One region of the Ruegeria sp. HKCCD6157 genome, then DNA from elsewhere that is predicted to be linked to it. Evidence: riboswitches for the same ligand, from Rfam matches in the RefSeq annotation. Region 1 holds a riboswitch; the other holds the start of a gene.
The links. Region 1 has a riboswitch for cobalamin ahead of GS612_RS09740 (DUF1636 domain-containing protein). Riboswitches for the same ligand answer to the same signal wherever they lie in the genome.

Region 1 (8,074 bases):
CCAGACCGTCACCGGACATCATCGGACGATGGGCACCCGGGCACCAGCCCTGAACAATTGGTGCACTCATCTCAATCCCTCCAGATCAGCCCGGATAGAGTTCCGGCGCGTGTTCCAAAGCCCGGCCTCAAGCAGCGCGCGGAACCGGTCCTGCATGGCCTGGCGTGCCTTGGGGTTGGCCTCTTGCAGGAACGCGTCCACCTCTTCGTTGCCCAGAGTGGCATCGTGGTAGAGGTCAAAAAGATGTGGTGCGACCGTGCCAGACAGATGCGCGAAAGAAGCCATATGATCCAGCGTTGCCGCGATTTCAGCCGCCCCCCGGAAACCATGGCGTTGCATTCCGGCGATCCAGCCGGGGTTGGCGGCACGGGCGTGGACGACTCGGCTGATTTCTTCACGCAAAGTGCGGGCACGCGGGTTTTCGGGGTTGGTGTTGTCCAGATGGTACAGCTGCGCGGTTCCGCCGGCGATCTTCTTGGCGGCGGCAAAACCCGCCTCGTGTGTGGCATAATCGTTGGCCAGAAGAAGATCGGTTTCGGTCAGGTCCTGCAAATGGACAAAGCTGTCCGCATTTGCGACACGTTGGGTGATACCGTCCTTGTCCTGCGAGATGTGTTCGCCTTCCAATGCAAAAGAGCTGGCCTCAAGCCACGCTTCACCGGCCTGCGCACGGGCCTCGTCGGTATACACTTCGGAAAGTTCGGTCATATTGACGCCATAGCTTCCGGGCGCAGGTCCATAGACCCGCGCTTCCGGCGCCTGCCCGGCATAGGGGTTCCAGTCCGTTGCCTCATCGCGCGCGGCCAATGCGCGAACCGCTTGGCCAAACAAGGCGGACAGCGTCGGGAAAACATCCCGGAACAGGCCCGAGACCCGCAGGGTCACGTCCAGGCGCGGGCGGCTCAGGTCGGTGATCGGCAGAACCTCGATGCCGGAAACCCTCTCGGACCCTTTGTCCCACACGGGTTTGACGCCCAGCAGGTGCAGGGCCATGGCGAATTCCTCGCCCGCCGTGCGCATGGTGGCTGACCCCCACAGATCGACAATCAGCCCCTTCGGATAATCGCCTTCTTCCTGAAGATGGCGCCGCACCAGTTCTTCGGCCAGTTTCACACCCTGAGCATAGGCCGCACGGGTCGGAACCGACCGCGGATCGGTGGTGTAAAGGTTCCGCCCGGTGGGCAGAACATCTGATCGGCCACGATAGGGGGACCCCGAAGGCCCGGCATCAATCCGCTTGCCTTCGAGCGCTTTGATCAGCGCGTCGCGTTCGGCGTGGGCCGAAGGGGCCGGATCGAAACCGCCCGTCACTTCGGGCACGCGCCCGAAGATGTGCAGCCCGTCGCCAAACTGGCTTTCCTTGATGTCACAGACAAAGCGGTCGATGCGGGTGATGGCTTCGGCGGTGCAGGTTGCCTGATCGAGGCCAAGATCGCTTTCCAGCCCTATCGCCTGCGCCTCATCACGGATATCTTCCTGCAAGCGGTCGCGGCGTTTGGGGTCAAGCCCGTCGGCGTTGGAAAACTCATCCAGCAGCGATTCAAGCCGCACCATCCGATCGGGCGTACCGCTGTCCTTCATCGGGGGCGGGATGTGACCCAGCGTGACCGCTCCGATCCGGCGCTTGGCCTGCGCGGCTTCGCCCGGGTCGTTCACGATGAACGGGTAGATCACCGGCAGATCGCCGATCAGCGCCTCGGGCCAGCAATCGGCTGACAAGGCGACCGATTTTCCGGGCAACCATTCCAGCGTTCCATGCGCGCCGATATGGATCAGCGCATCCGCACCCAACCCTTTGCGCAGCCACAAATAGAAGGCGACATACCCGTGGCGCGGGGTGCGCGAGAGGTCATGATAGTCGTCATCCCGCAGCTCGGGCGTGCCGCGTTCGGGTTGCAGCGCGACCAGCGCCTTGCCGCGTCGCATTGCGGTGAAATGGAAGGCCCCATCGGCACAGGCCGGATCATCTTGGGGCGCGCCCCATACGGTGTGCAGATCGGTGCGCAGGGTTTCGGGCAAATCCGCAAGCGCATCCAGATAATCCCCGAGCGACCACGAAATCCGGGCGTCCAGAAGAGTGTCGGCAATCGGCGCGCCAATCGCGATGTCATAGCCTTCTTCGTCAAGATCGGACAGCATCGCCTCGGCCGAGGCCAGCGCGTCAAGGCCAACCGCATGGGCCATCTGCCAGTCTTTGCCGGGATAGGTGGACAGGACCAGCGCGGGAATCCGATCTGCCTTGGGTTTGTCGTTCAGTGCAAGCCAGCCCGATACACGGTCGATGATCGCTTCGATCCGGTCCGGTTCGGGCCGATGTGCAAAGCGCGCGTATTCCAGATGCGGATCACGTTTGCCTGGTTCCTTGAAAGACGCGATTCCCGCCGAAATCCGCCCATCCACCTCGGGCAGTACCACATGCATGGCAAGATCGGCGGGGGACAGCCCGCGTTCCGCCTCGGCCCAGGCTTTGCGGCGCGAGGTGGCGAGAGCGACCTGAAACACCGGCACTCCTGCCGCGTCCAGAGGCGATGTTCCCGACGCGCCTTTGCCCGAAAATGAAGTGGCATTGACAATGGCGGATGGGTTCAGCGCAACAACCTGGTCCCGCAACCAGTCGGCGGCTACAGGCGCCTTGAGCGACGGGGCAAACAGGCCCACCGCCTCGAACCCACGGGCGCGCAGGCTGCGGATCAGGGCCGCGATCGGGGCGGTGTCCGCCGAGGTCAGGTAAGCGCGGTAAAAGGTGACGAGGATTCGTTTGGCCTTGCCTTCGAACGCGGTTTCCACCGGAATTACGCCGCGATCCGGACACCACACGCCACATTCGGGCAAGGTCTTGGCGCCCATCACCGGACCGGCATAAAGCCCCGCCGCCAAAGCCATCTGCGCCAGCGCCGCCTGCGCCGCGACCTCGCCGCCGGTATCGCACAGATGCACCAGACGCCGCAGGGTCGAGACCGGCAGGGTGGAATAGTCATCCAGCCGCGTGTCCTCGCGCCCGTCAGCGGGCAGCACCGCCAGCGCGATGCCCTTGGCCTGCGCCAGCGCCAGAACCTGCTGCAACCCATAAGCCCAGTAGGGGACGCCGCCGATCAGACGGATCAAAATGCCCTTGGCGCCCTCCATCGTCTGCTCGACATAGGTATCGACCGACAACGGGTGTTTCAACGCCGTCAAATTCGCCAGCCGCAGGGTCGGCATTCGCCCTTCCGGTCCGCCACCACGATGCCAGCCCGCCGCAAAAGCGCCCAGGTCGCTGTCCGAAAAGGACAGCACCACCAGATCCGCCGGGCTCTGGCCCAGATCGGTTGGGGTCTCGGTTTCCTCGAGCCCGTGGCTTTCGCGGAAGACGACGTGCATGTGTCTTACTCGGCGGCCTCACGCACACCCACGAGGATTTCGCGGATTTCCGCCTCTTTGATATCGTCATGCTCGGCGATGACGACCAGACGCGAACGACGGTCTTCACCGGGTTCCCACGGGCGGTCATACTGGTGCCGTACCCGCGCGCCGACCGCCTGAACCAGCAGGCGCATCGGCTTGCCCTGAACGGCGGCATACCCTTTGACGCGCAGGATGTTCAGCTCATTGGCCAAGCGTTCGATATTGGCGACCAGCTGGGCCGGATCGGTCTGCTCGGGCAGCTCGACGATGATGCTTTCGAAATCGTCATGCTCGTGATCGTGATGGCCGTCGTGATGCGAGGGTCGGGCGTCCATGTCATCCTCGGCGGCGGCTTCCAGACCCAGCACAACGCGCACGTCCACGGCACCTTCGGCCACTTCGACGACGGGCAGGGGGCGCGGCGCCTCGGCGGCGATGATCTCGCGCGCTTTGGCCACGCCTTCGGGGCCGGCGAGGTCGGGCTTGGTCAGCAGGATGATGTCGGCGCACGAGATCTGATCCTCGAACACCTCGGACAGGGGCGTTTCGTGGTCGATCGAGTCATCGGCCATGCGCTGGGCGTCCACCGCTTCGACATTGGGCGCGAAACGGCCTGCGGCCACAGCCTCGGCATCGGCCAAGGCGATCACGCCGTCGACGGTGATCTTCGAGCGGATGTCAGGCCAGTCGAATGCCTTGAGCAGCGGTTTCGGCAGGGCCAGACCGCTGGTTTCGATCAGGATATGATCCGGGCGCGGCTCCAACGCCATCAGGGCCTCGATGGTGGGAATGAAATCATCTGCCACGGTGCAGCAGATGCAGCCATTTGCCAGTTCCATGATGTTTTCCGCCGGGCAATCAGGAATGGCGCAGGATTTCAGGATGTCGCCATCGACGCCTACATCGCCGAACTCGTTGACCACGACAGCAAGGCGCTTGCCCTGTGGGTTCTGCATCAGGTGACGCACCAAAGTGGTCTTGCCCGAGCCCAGAAAGCCGGTGATCACTGTGACGGGGAGTTTTTCGAGGTTCGACATGTCAGGCTCCAATCGGGGGAATGCGCGAGGCACAGTTCTTGCGAAAATGTTCGGGGCGTTCGCGCCATTTCACCAAACCATCTTCAGTGGCCAGATACTTGGTCGCGCCGTCGACGATGACGTCGACATGATCTGTTTCGTTCAGGTTTTCATACACGAAGGTCCAGCGGCCCGGCCCGCGCAACACGATCGAACAGCCTTGATCGCAGTTTGACAAGCATTCAACGGCTTTCAGGGTGACACCGTCGGGCAGGTCTGCCTGTTCCAGGGCCTTGTGCAACAAAGCGCCCGGGCGTTGCGCGTCATCTTCGACAGGCAGGCCGCGACGGCAGGTGGTACAGACCAGCAACTCGACTGGTGCGGTCTCGGTCATGTCTCTCATCCCCCCAAATCCTCTTCGCGGGGGACGGGGTTTCATGCGGGCCACGATTGGTCATGGACCCGACACCGGAACACCCCGCCCGGTTTCAACTTCGGTTGTTGGCAGGTCTCCCGGCTTGCGGATGCCAGAGGCGGGCCTCTGTCGGATGTCCCGCCTTCCCGGCTTTCGGGCCAGTGGCATTGGGCATCCTCTCCGTTCACGGTCGCGGGGGCGGCTGCGTTTGGCGGCAAGACCGTTGACGCATTCCCTTTTCATCGGCTCTCACCGACACCAACGAAAGGGACATGCGGCACCGCTGGCCTGCTTGTCAAGCGAGTCGCGCGCAACAATGATGCAGAGGCATGGAAAGCGACCTGTGGGCGTCGATGGGCGGCATGGTGTGCCGGGACCCAGCCTGAGGTGGGCCCGGCGACGAACGGTATTTCAGCAAGGGGCGTAGACTATAGTGAACGGGTGCCTTGACTGAACCTGTCCAGATGATGGGACAAGACCACCGAACACCCTGGATCCTCTTGCGCTAATAGATGACGTTTATCATGAGCAGCGAGACGACCAGAAACAGCGCCGTCATTATTCCGCCGGAGCGGACGAAATCCATCACCTTGTATCCGGCCGGACCCATGATCAACGCGTTTACCTGATGGGTTGGGATGATGAAGCTGTTCGAGGTCGATATGGCGACCGTCAGGGCAAAGACGGCCGGGTTTCCACCCGCCGCCACCGCAATCGATACCGCCAGAGGCACCAGCAGGACCGTGGCCCCCACGTTGGACATGACCAAAGAAAAGGCCGTCGCCAGAATGGCGATGCCGGTTTGCAGCGACCAGAGCGGCCAGCCGTCCAGAATTATCATGATCTGCTGCGCGATCCACGCGGCCGTGCCTGTGTTCTGCACGGCTTGTCCCAAAGGTATGAGGCAGGCGAGCAGGAATACGGTGTTCCATCCGACCGCGCGGTACGCCTCGTCCACGCTGAGCACACGGGTCAGCATCATGCCCACCGCGCCGGTAAGAAGACAGAGTGAAAGCCGGACGTCCGTGAACAGGATCAACGACAGCGAAATGGCGAAGAATACCAGGGCCCAGCCGACTTTTTGCGGCCTCAGCTCGTCCTGAGGAAAGTCTGTCGTCACAACGACGAAATCCGGATCTCGTTTGATCCGCATCAGGTTGTCCCATCTGGTATGCGCCACAAGCATGTCGCCCGCCTGAAACTTTTCGAGTCCGATCTGAGTGGATTCGTGATCCTCGGTCTCGACATGGCTCAGCGTCTCTTCGCCGCGGTGAATGGCCAGCAGCGACATCCCGTAGGTCTTGCGAAACAAAAGCTCGCGGGGGCATTTGCCGATCAGCTTGCTGTCGGGCGTGATGACCACCTCGGCCACGCCTGCATTGGTTGGGGCGAACTCTTCGACGAAAATGTCCAAATCCGGAAGAACGGTCAGCCCGTATTTCTCGGCGAACTTCTCGACCTCCCAACGGCGGCCGACGATGGCCAGCCGACACGGCGCTGCAATTTCCGCTGTCAAAACCTGAACCATCGAGGTTTTGCCGCGATAGAAGGTGGAAATGATGTACAGGTGGTTTTCGTGGTTGATGTCGGCCAGAATCTCGCCGACCAAAGGGCTGTCCTCGGGCACCACGACTTCGAACACATCGGCTTTGAGGCCATAGACCCTTTGCAGGTACTCCTGTGTCCCTTGTCCGGTACCCGTATTGTCAGGCCCTTCAGCCTCGGGCAAAACCCAACGTCCCAACAGCAGAAAGTAACCAATTCCCGTCAGGATCAGAACCGCACCCATCGGCGTGACCGAGAACAGGCCGAAGGGCTCCATTTTCTGAGAGGCCGGCAGACTGTCATTTGCCGTCAGGATCAGATCGTTCAGCAGGATAAGAGGAGACGACCCCACCATCGTCATCGTGCCGCCCAAAATGGCGCAGAATCCCATCGGCATGAGCAGGCGCGACAGCGGTATGCCTGACCGTGTGGAAATTCGGCTGACAACCGGCAGAAACAGAGCAGCGGCGCCGACATTCTGCATGAACGAGGATATGACACCAACGGTGCCGGAAATGATTGGTACAACCCTGCCTTCGGATTTGCCACCGTATTTGAGGATGACGGCAGCCACCTTGTTCATGATCCCCGTCTTGTCCAGACCGGCCCCGACGATCATGACCGCAATGATCGAGATGACGGCATTGGATGCGAAGCCGTCGAACAGAAGGGTGACATCCGCCAGATTTCCCAGCCCGGGCGCGTAGCTGAGCAAGCCTATGAGAACCAGAACCAATATGGCGGAAAGGTCGATCCTTATGATCTCGGAAACGAACAGAAAAACGGTGAAAGCCAGCAGGGAGCAAACGACCCCCATCTCGAAGGTAAAGGCAATGTGTTCCACAATACGTCCAGAACTTTTTCTTTGTTAGAGTCCTAGTTCATCCTTCCCGAGTTGTCATGAAGTTTCGTTTTTTGGCGATGTTGAGACATAAAATTGCTCAAAGGCTGCTGTGTGAGCAATGCTTTCGGGAACCCCATTTGACGAACGCGTCAGAAAGAAGGATTGGACAAATTGCATGAGGAAGTCAGCACGTTTCGTACCGGCGCGATGCCGTTCCAACCAGGTCGAAGCAGCATAGGTAATGGCAGGTCAATTCCAGCCATGGACGACAGACAATCCGACAGCTTTGTTTGCGGCACCATTCTGCCGCTGCCTGAACCGCGCAATGGGCCTGCTTGGCCGTCCCTGATCGCAATCTGACTACAATAGAGGTCTGTACCCAAATGGCTGGGACCAATGGTTCAGGTCACCAATTCTGATCATTTCGAGATGAAGATGCCAAGGAAGTACGGCGAGGTGTTGCCTGAACGCAAGCTGGCGGCATATGCCCAGAATGCTCGCAGTCGGATGGAACAGAACCAGATCGAAACACGAAAAATCCAAATTTTGGTTGGATACTGGACCTCGAAGAAAGACAAAGTACCGTAAGTCATTGGAGGTATTGGAGGCGAGTACCGGAATCGAACCGGTGTACACGGATTTGCAATCCGCTGCGTCACCACTCCGCCAACTCGCCTTTTCAAGTAAAATCAAATACTTGCCGTGGTGTGCATGGGTTTCTAGCAGCTTTCCCAAGGGGCGTCCAGAGGATTGCGCGCAATTTTGTCGACGAGATTGAAATTTGCCGAAGCCCGCAACCGCAAACGCGCAGGCGCGGGGGGGTTGCGTCAACAGGGCCGTTGCTGGGCGTTTCAGGATGTGGCAAAAGCC
Region 2 (8,074 bases), 1.8 Mb from region 1:
CTGTTGCAGGCGGGTCCTTCCGTTGTCATCGTCACGCGTGGCAGCGACGGGGCGCACGGCTATCTGGCGGATGGTTCCGAAGTCTCGGTTCCTGTGAAGCCCGTTGAAGTGGTCGACACGATCGGCGCAGGTGACACGTTCAACGCCGGCGTCCTGACCGGTCTCAGCCGTGCAGGGCATCTGACCAAATCAGGTCTGCGCGGATTGACGGCTGAAAGCCTGCAAGCAGCCATGGAGCTGGGCGCTGACGTGGCGGCCGTGACCGTTTCCCGAGCCGGGGCGGAACCCCCCTGGGCGCACGAGCTTTGACCTGCGGGATGGCATGATGAAACGATCCGAAATCAACCGTATCAAGACCCAGGCACAAGCATTCATTCAGTCCTTCGGTGCCGTGTTGCCACCCTTTGCGGATTGGTCGCCCGAGAAAATGCGCAGCCCTCTGGCGGAAACGATCCGCGGCCGCGGGCTGGGATGGGACATAACCGATTACGCACAAGGCCGTTTCGACGAACTTGGACTGTTTCTGTTCACTCTGCGCAATGGCGAGGCGAAGGATCTGAAATCCGGGCGCGGGATGCTCTATGCGGAGAAACTACTGATCTCGAAAGACAATCAGCTTTCTCCGATGCACCGGCATATCGTCAAGGCAGAAGACATCATAAACCGGGGCGGCGGCGACCTCGTTCTGGAAATCCATGCCTCGGATCCAAACGGTGGCGTCGACCGCGACAACCCGGTGACGGTCCCAAGCGATGCCTGCCCTGTAACCTTGCAACCCGGAGAACACTTGCGGCTGAAGCCGGGGCAAAGCGTAACTTTGATGCCCGGCATCTGGCACGCTTTCTGGGCCGAGCGCGGCGATTGCCTTATTGGCGAGGTATCGACCGTGAATGACGACCGTACGGACAATGTGTTCGAAGAGCCGATCCCACGGTTTTCGAAGGTCGAGGAAGATACCGATCCGGATTTTCTTCTTGTATCAGACTATTGACACCGTTCGGTCCGGGCTGGCGCAGCAGGATCGCTGGCTCAACTGTTGCAATTCCATCCACCACCCTTTCGCCTGCCGCTTGACAAGTCTGGCATAGCCGGACTAGCTGAGCGGGATGGTTCCGTAAGGGATGAAAATGGGAACACGGTGCGGCGCTGGAATGTGCCAAGTCCGTGACTGCCCCCGCAACTGTAAGCGGAGAGCGACGCCACTTCACCACTGACCCGTATGGGTTGGGAAGGTGGGCCGAGCCTTGACCCGCAAGTCAGGAGACCTGCCATCGCATGGTAACCAACCCGGGGCGGGGCGTCCCCGAAGGAGGCTTGATGGCGCGTTTGCGTAATATCTGGGTATGTGCCCTCTGTCTGCATCTGGCAAACGACGGAGACGGCAATGACCTGCTATTCTGATCACTACGTTCTGATCTGTTCAACATGTCAGGGGACGATGCCTGCCGAGGCTGCGCAAGACGCGCTGGATGCTCAGCTGCCTGACGGTTTTGAAACCCGAATGGTGGCCTGCATGGCAGGTTGTGAACGGGCCATGACCGTCGGATTTCAGGCCGCAGGCAAAGCGCAGTACCTGTTCGGCGACATTAAGACATCACACGACCTGGATGCCCTGGTCGAATTCGCGACCCAGTTCGGCGACAGCGACGATGGCTGGACCAGCGCTTCGGACCGCCCTCCTGCCCTTTTCGCAAAGACCCTGTCGCGAATACCCGCTTTGCCATCCCGAGGGACATCATGAGCTTTCTGGTTGCCGAGGATCTGGAGTACTACGCGCTCAATGGTGATATCCTGTTGCAGGATGTATCCTTTCGTCTGGAAGAAGGATCAATTCTGGCAATCGCCGGGCCGAACGGCGCCGGTAAGACCACTCTATTGAAACTGCTGTGCGGGATTGAACGGATTGCCTTGGGTGATGTTTGGATAGAAGGCCAAAGCCTTCGTACCCTGTCCGCCCGCCAACGCGCCCGCTCCATTGCTGTGGTCGGACAGCAGGAAATGCCCGACGGACGGATGCGCCTGCAAGACTACGTTGCGCTGGGACAAATCCCGATTCAGGGCGAACGTTCGGTGGCTCAGCACAAGGCTGATCTTGAACGGGTGCTGACGACGACCGAGCTGTCGCATTTTGCCAACAAGACGATGGGTCAACTGTCGGGCGGAGAACGTCAGCGCGCACATATCGCGCGCGCGCTGGCCCAGAATCCGTCGTTGCTGTTTCTGGACGAGCCAACCAACCATCTGGACCCCGATGCCAAGGGGCACATGCTGTCTCTGGTCGCTGATCTGGGGGTAACGGTCGTCATGATCGTCCATGATCTGGTCATGATCCCGGAATTCGCCAGCCATGTGGCGTTGATGAAAGCCACGCGTCTGACAGGGTTCGGGCCTGTTGGCGAAGTTCTGACCCCAGACCGGGTGCGTGAGACATTCGGCGTGGATTATCTGTGCTTTCAGCACGAAGGCCGCATGATCCCCGCACTGGATATCCGAAAACGGAAACTGTCATAATAACAGGAGCTTACATATGATGCAGAAACTCTGGCCAGTGGTCGTCTTCGCTGGCTTGGCAAGTGGGGTGGCAGCAGAGGGCGTCACCGTGGACAATTGCGGCGAACCGCTGGCTTTTGACTCGGCGCCGGAACGTCTGGTCGTGCATGACATGAACATGACGGATATGGCCTTTGCGCTCGGCCTTCAGGACAAGATCGTGGGGCTTACCGGAATTACCGGCTGGTACAAAACAAGCCCTGATTTTGATGCTCAGCGTGGCGACATCCCAGAGCTTGCCCCTAAATACCCGACGATCGAAAACCTTGTGGCCGTCGAACCCGATCTGTTTTTTGCCGGTTGGTACTATGGCATGAAACCCGGCGGAGATGTCACGCCCGACACGCTGGAACCCTTTGGTATCAAGACCATGATCCTGACCGAAAGCTGCGTGCATCTGGACAAGGATCGCCCCGAGGCCAGCATGAACCTGTTGATTGATGACGTTCTGCGTCTGGGCAAGGTCATGCAGGTCGAAGACAAGGCCGAGGCGCTGGTTGCCGGCTGGAAAGACAAATTGTCAGCCATCGAAGCAAAAACAGCCGATCTGGCAAAGCCCCGCGTATTCCTGTTGGACGGACCGGCCGATGCTCCATTCACCGCCGGCAAGTTCGCCATTCCCGATGCGATGATCACAGCGGCGGGTGGCGCGAACGTGACGCATGATCTGGATACCAGCTGGGGCCGCACGTCGTGGGAGGCCGTGGCAGCGGCCAACCCGGAATTTCTGGTGCTGCTCGATTATCAGTCCGGCAACGGCGCAGAGGACACCTTTCAGTTCCTCAAGGATCACCCGGTGATGTCACAAACGGACGCGGTAAAGAACGAGCGCTGGATTGGCCTGCGTTACGAGGAACTGACGCCCGGCCCGGCAAATATCGAGGCGATCGAGAAGATGGCGAAGGCGATGCACCCGGAGACCAACTGATATGGTCCGATTGGGCCGTTTGATAGTGCTGGGGGCGGTTGTTCTGACCGCCCTTTTGCTGTTGTCGATCGTCTACGGGACCACCCCAATCCCCATACGCGAAGTTTTTTCGGCCATCGGCCTCGGAACCGGTCTGGTGGAAGGAGACATGTCGCCCTTGCACCGGATCGTCTTCGACCTTCGCCTGCCCCGTGCCTTGTTTGCCGCCGTGATTGGTGCGGGACTGGGCGTCGTTGGTGTCGTTTTGCAAACAACGACGCGAAACGACCTGGCAGATCCGTTTCTGTTCGGTCTGTCCTCGGGTGCTGCTGCCGGCGCCGTTCTGGTGATCACCGTCACGGGTGATGTTCTGGGAATCTGGACGTTACCGTTGGCAGCATTTTGCGGTGGTCTGATCGCCTCCGGCATTGTTCTGGCGCTGGTTCAGGGCTTGCGTACAAGCGCACCCGAAAAACTGATCCTGGCTGGCCTGGCGGTGTCCTTTCTGTTTTCCGCGATCACCAACTACCTGATTTTCTCTGGCGACAATCGCGCTGCTCATTCGGTGATATTCTGGATGCTTGGCGGCCTGGGACTGGCAAGATGGGAAACATTCCCGCTTGTCCTGATCGGACTGGGCCTGATCCTGAGCTATTCACTTTACCGCAGCCGGTGGCTTGACGCGCTGCTGACCGGGGATTTCACAGCCTCGTCACTGGGTATTCCCGTTCAAGGACTGCGGTTCAGCATGTTTTTCGTTGCCGCATTGGCGACGGCCAGTTTCGTTTCCGTTGCCGGTGTCATCGGCTTTGTCGGGCTGATGGTGCCTCATATTGCACGCGGCATCGCCGGAACTCTGCACCGAAACCTTCTGATCGTCTCGGCGATCGTGGGCGCGATTCTGCTGACACTGTCCGATATCTTGTCACGCCTTCTTCTGGCTCCGCAGGAGTTGCCCGTGGGAATCGTCACAACGTCGATAGGATCACTTTTTGTCTTTTTGTATTTGTTCAAATCTGATCGCGGGAGATAGTTTTCCAAGGTTGCGCAACACCGTCATTTTTCGACATTGATGAGGTCAAGCAGTTCAGCATGCAATTCAGGGGTTGCGGCGGAAACGACCGCGCCATCTGAATCGAGGGTCAACGCATGCCCGTGCCAATCGGTCATCACTCCGCCAGCAGCCGTGATCAGAGGTGAGAGCGCCAGATAGTCATAAGGTTGCAGATCGTAATCCACCACAGCATCGATATGCCCCGAAGCAAGCAAGGCATGGGGATAACAATCATAGGCAAATCGGCGCGTCTGCCCTGCATTCATCAGCCGGCTGAACAGGTCAGGATGATCGCGATAAATTTTGTCGCCTTCATTCACGTAAAGAACCGATTGATCCAGACGCGTGGTGTGCGACACTTTTATCGGTCGCCCGTTCAGGCTGGCCCCGCTATCAACCACACCCAAATAGGTCTCATGTAAGGCCGGCATTCCGACCAGCCCCAACCGAGGGCGCCCATCCACAAGGTGCGCCAAAAGGAACCCGAACAAAGGATGGCCGGACAGAAACGAACGGGTTCCGTCAATCGGGTCAATCACCCACATATGAAGCCCGTCGCCTGCCTCTTGACCGTGCTCTTCGCCAAAGATGCCGTGTCCGGGAAAATGCTGTTTCAGGTAGGTGCGAACTTCCGCCTCAACTGCCTTGTCGGCCTGCGTCACCGGGCTTTCATCCTGTTTGAATTCAATGCCCAAAGACCCCCGAAAAAACCGCATCGCGGACTCCGTGGCAATATCAGCAATCTTCATCGCGTGTTCAGTCAACGCATCTGGGGTTACCATTTTCGGTCCTTTTCGGCTGAAGTCATCCAATCTCCGACGGATGAAAGGTTGTTTGCCCTGAAAGCTGAATGAGAAGTCTTGCAGTTCAGTTTTCAGATGGGCATGAGGTGTGACAATACTGAAACTTTATCAATGGCTTATGGATCGAAATCCGTCAGATTCGACGAACATTCGGACACTCGGGGCGGATTTGCCCTGTTTGCATGCTTTCCCCATGTGTTCCGATCGCCGTGCGTGTGTCGGTAGATCTGCTCTTGCACCCTCGGGTCAGGTCTTCACCCGGCTCATCTGCGGGTCGTAAAGCGGTTTCAGCGTCACTTCGCAAGGAACCCTCTGAGTGGCGACATCCAATTCATATGTCCCTGATGTGACGTATTGTGCGTCGACACCGTTGGCGTTTCGGATGTAACCGTAGCCGATCGACTTTTCGACGGTGTAACCATAGCCGCCCGAAGTCAGCCATCCGACCCTTTCGCCATTCCGATAGATCGTTTCACGCCCCAGAAGAACAACCTCGGGGTCAACCGTGAAACATGCCAGCATCTTCTTTACGCCGCCGGTTTTTTGCGCCTCAGATGCGGCGCGCCCTTTGAAATCAATATTTTTCCGGAGTTTTACGGCCCAGCCCAAGCCGCTTTCGAACGGCGTATGATCCGGCCCGATATCCGAGCCCCAGGCGCGATAGCCTTTTTCAAGACGCAGCGATTCAATCGCCCTGTAGCCCGCATTGATCAAACCATGCGGGCGCCCTGCCTCCATCAAGGCGTCATACACGGTTTGTGCATATTCCACCGGCAGGTGCAGTTCCCAGCCCAGTTCACCCACATAAGTCACGCGCAGCGCCTTGACCGGGCACCCGGCGATGCCGATGGTGCGGATCGTGCCAAACTTGAACCCGCTGTTCGAGACGTCATCGCGCGTCACCGGCGCCAGAATCTCACGTGATTTTGGCCCCATCAATGACAGAACCGCATTCGATGAGGTGATATCGAAAAGCTGGCAATTCATGCCCTCGGGAATGCTGCGGTTGATCCAGTCGAAGTCATGGGTGGCATAGCCGGTGCCGGTGACGATATAGAACTCATCATGGGCCACGCGCCCAACGGTCAGGTCACACTCGATCCCGCCCTTGTCGTTCAGCATCTGGGTGTAGGCAAGCGCGCCAACCGGCTTGTCCACATCATTGGCGCAGATCCAGTTCAACGCTGCCAAAGCATCCGGACCCTTGAGGGCGAATTTGGCGAAAGAGGTCTGATCGAACAACACAGCCGCTTCACGTGCCGCTTTATGTTCCCGCCCGACGGCATCGAACCAGTTCTGGCGGCCAAAGCTGTATTCATCCTTGGGCACCTCGCCCTTTGACGCGTCCGCGTACCAGTTGGGGCGTTCCCAGCCCAGTTTCTCGCCAAAACACGCGCCCTGCTTTTTCAGCGTGTCATAAAGCGGCGATTTTCGGCAGGGGCGGCCCGAGTCATGTTCCTCATGCGGCCAACCCATCGTGTAGTGTTTGCCATATGCCTCGACAGTACGGGTGCGAACCCAGTCGGTGTCGAAATGCGGGCGGCCAAAGCGACGGATATCGGCAGACCACAAATCGAAGGGCGGCTCGCCCTTATGCACCCATTCCGCCAGCGCCATGCCCGCACCACCGCCAGCCGCGATGCCAAAGGCATTGAAGCCAGCACCGACGAAGAAGTTCCTCAACTCGGGCGCTTCGCCGATGATGAAATTGCCGTCGGGCGTGAAGCTTTCCGGCCCGTTGGTCAGCGTCTTGACGCCAGCGTTCTCCAACGCGGGCACGCGACCCAGCGCAAGTTCCATAAGCTGTTCGAAATGATCGAAGTTGCTGTCAAGCAGGGTATAGTGGAAGCCTTGCGGAATACCCTTGGAGGCCCAGGGGATCGGGTTCGGCTCATAGCCGCCCATGACCAGACCTCCGACTTCTTCCTTGTAGTAGGTCAGCCGGTCGGGATCGCGCAGAGTGGGCAGATTGCCGGGCACGCCGAAAGGTTCAGTCACCATGTACTGGTGCTCCATCGGAACCAGAGGAACGTTGACGCCAAAGCGGCTGGCAAAGGTGCGGGACCATTGCCCGGCGCAGCAGATCACCTTTTCACACTCGATCCGACCATGTTCAGTAATCACCGCGCGAATTTTGCCATCTTCGATCTCGATATCGGTGACTTTGGTATCTTCGAATATCTTCGCCCCGGCCATGCGGGCGCCCTTGGCCAATGCCTGCGTGATATCTGACGGGTTCGCCTGACCGTCAGTCGGCAGGTAAGCCGCGCCGATCACGTCAGAGACATCCATCAAGGGCCACAGCTCCTGCGCCTCGGATGGGGTCAGAAGCTGCATGTCCAGACCAAAGGAATGCGCCGTAGTGGCCTGGCGTTTCACCTCGGTCCAGCGCTCTTCGTTGCAGGCCAGACGCAAGCCGCCGTTCATCTTCCAGCCAGTGCCAAGCCCTGTTTCCTCTTCGATCTTGTTGTACAGATCGACGGAATAACCCAGCAATTGCGTGATATTGGCGTTCGAACGCAACTGCCCCACCAGACCCGCGGCGTGGAAAGTGGTGCCCGAGGTCAGCTTCTTGCGCTCCAGCAGCACCGTATCCGTCCAGCCCAGCTTGGCCAGGTGATACGCGGTCGAGCAGCCGATGATCCCGCCACCGATAATGACGGCTTTGGCTGTTGTCGGAAGGTCGGTCATGTCTGTCCTCAGGTATTTTTGAAATCGGTAAGGGCCGCGCGGAACCGCGCCAGATTTTCAGCTGTGTAG

Region 2: another riboswitch for cobalamin. It lies ahead of GS612_RS00910 (DUF1636 domain-containing protein); the one in region 1 lies ahead of GS612_RS09740 (DUF1636 domain-containing protein).

What each region holds. Positions count from the first base shown of each region.
Region 1 covers NZ_WVRB01000001.1:2,017,648-2,025,721, reverse strand. The annotation lists gene GS612_RS09755 (cobalamin biosynthesis protein CobG) at 1-70, opposite strand, end outside; gene cobN (cobaltochelatase subunit CobN) at 67-3,360, opposite strand; gene cobW (cobalamin biosynthesis protein CobW) at 3,366-4,421, opposite strand; gene GS612_RS09740 (DUF1636 domain-containing protein) at 4,423-4,794, opposite strand; cobalamin riboswitch at 4,886-5,093, opposite strand; gene GS612_RS09735 (SLC13 family permease) at 5,321-7,177, opposite strand; gene GS612_RS09730 (hypothetical protein) at 7,640-7,792, shown strand; tRNA gene GS612_RS09725 (tRNA-Cys) at 7,807-7,880, opposite strand.
Region 2 covers NZ_WVRB01000001.1:213,588-221,661, forward strand. The annotation lists gene GS612_RS00900 (carbohydrate kinase) at 1-309, shown strand, start outside; gene GS612_RS00905 (D-lyxose/D-mannose family sugar isomerase) at 326-991, shown strand; cobalamin riboswitch at 1,091-1,288, shown strand; gene GS612_RS00910 (DUF1636 domain-containing protein) at 1,385-1,741, shown strand; gene GS612_RS00915 (ABC transporter ATP-binding protein) at 1,738-2,511, shown strand; gene GS612_RS00920 (ABC transporter substrate-binding protein) at 2,528-3,478, shown strand; gene GS612_RS00925 (iron ABC transporter permease) at 3,480-4,490, shown strand; gene GS612_RS00930 (inositol monophosphatase family protein) at 4,514-5,293, opposite strand; gene GS612_RS00935 (FAD-dependent oxidoreductase) at 5,561-8,005, opposite strand; gene GS612_RS00940 (phosphotransferase) at 8,014-8,074, opposite strand, start outside.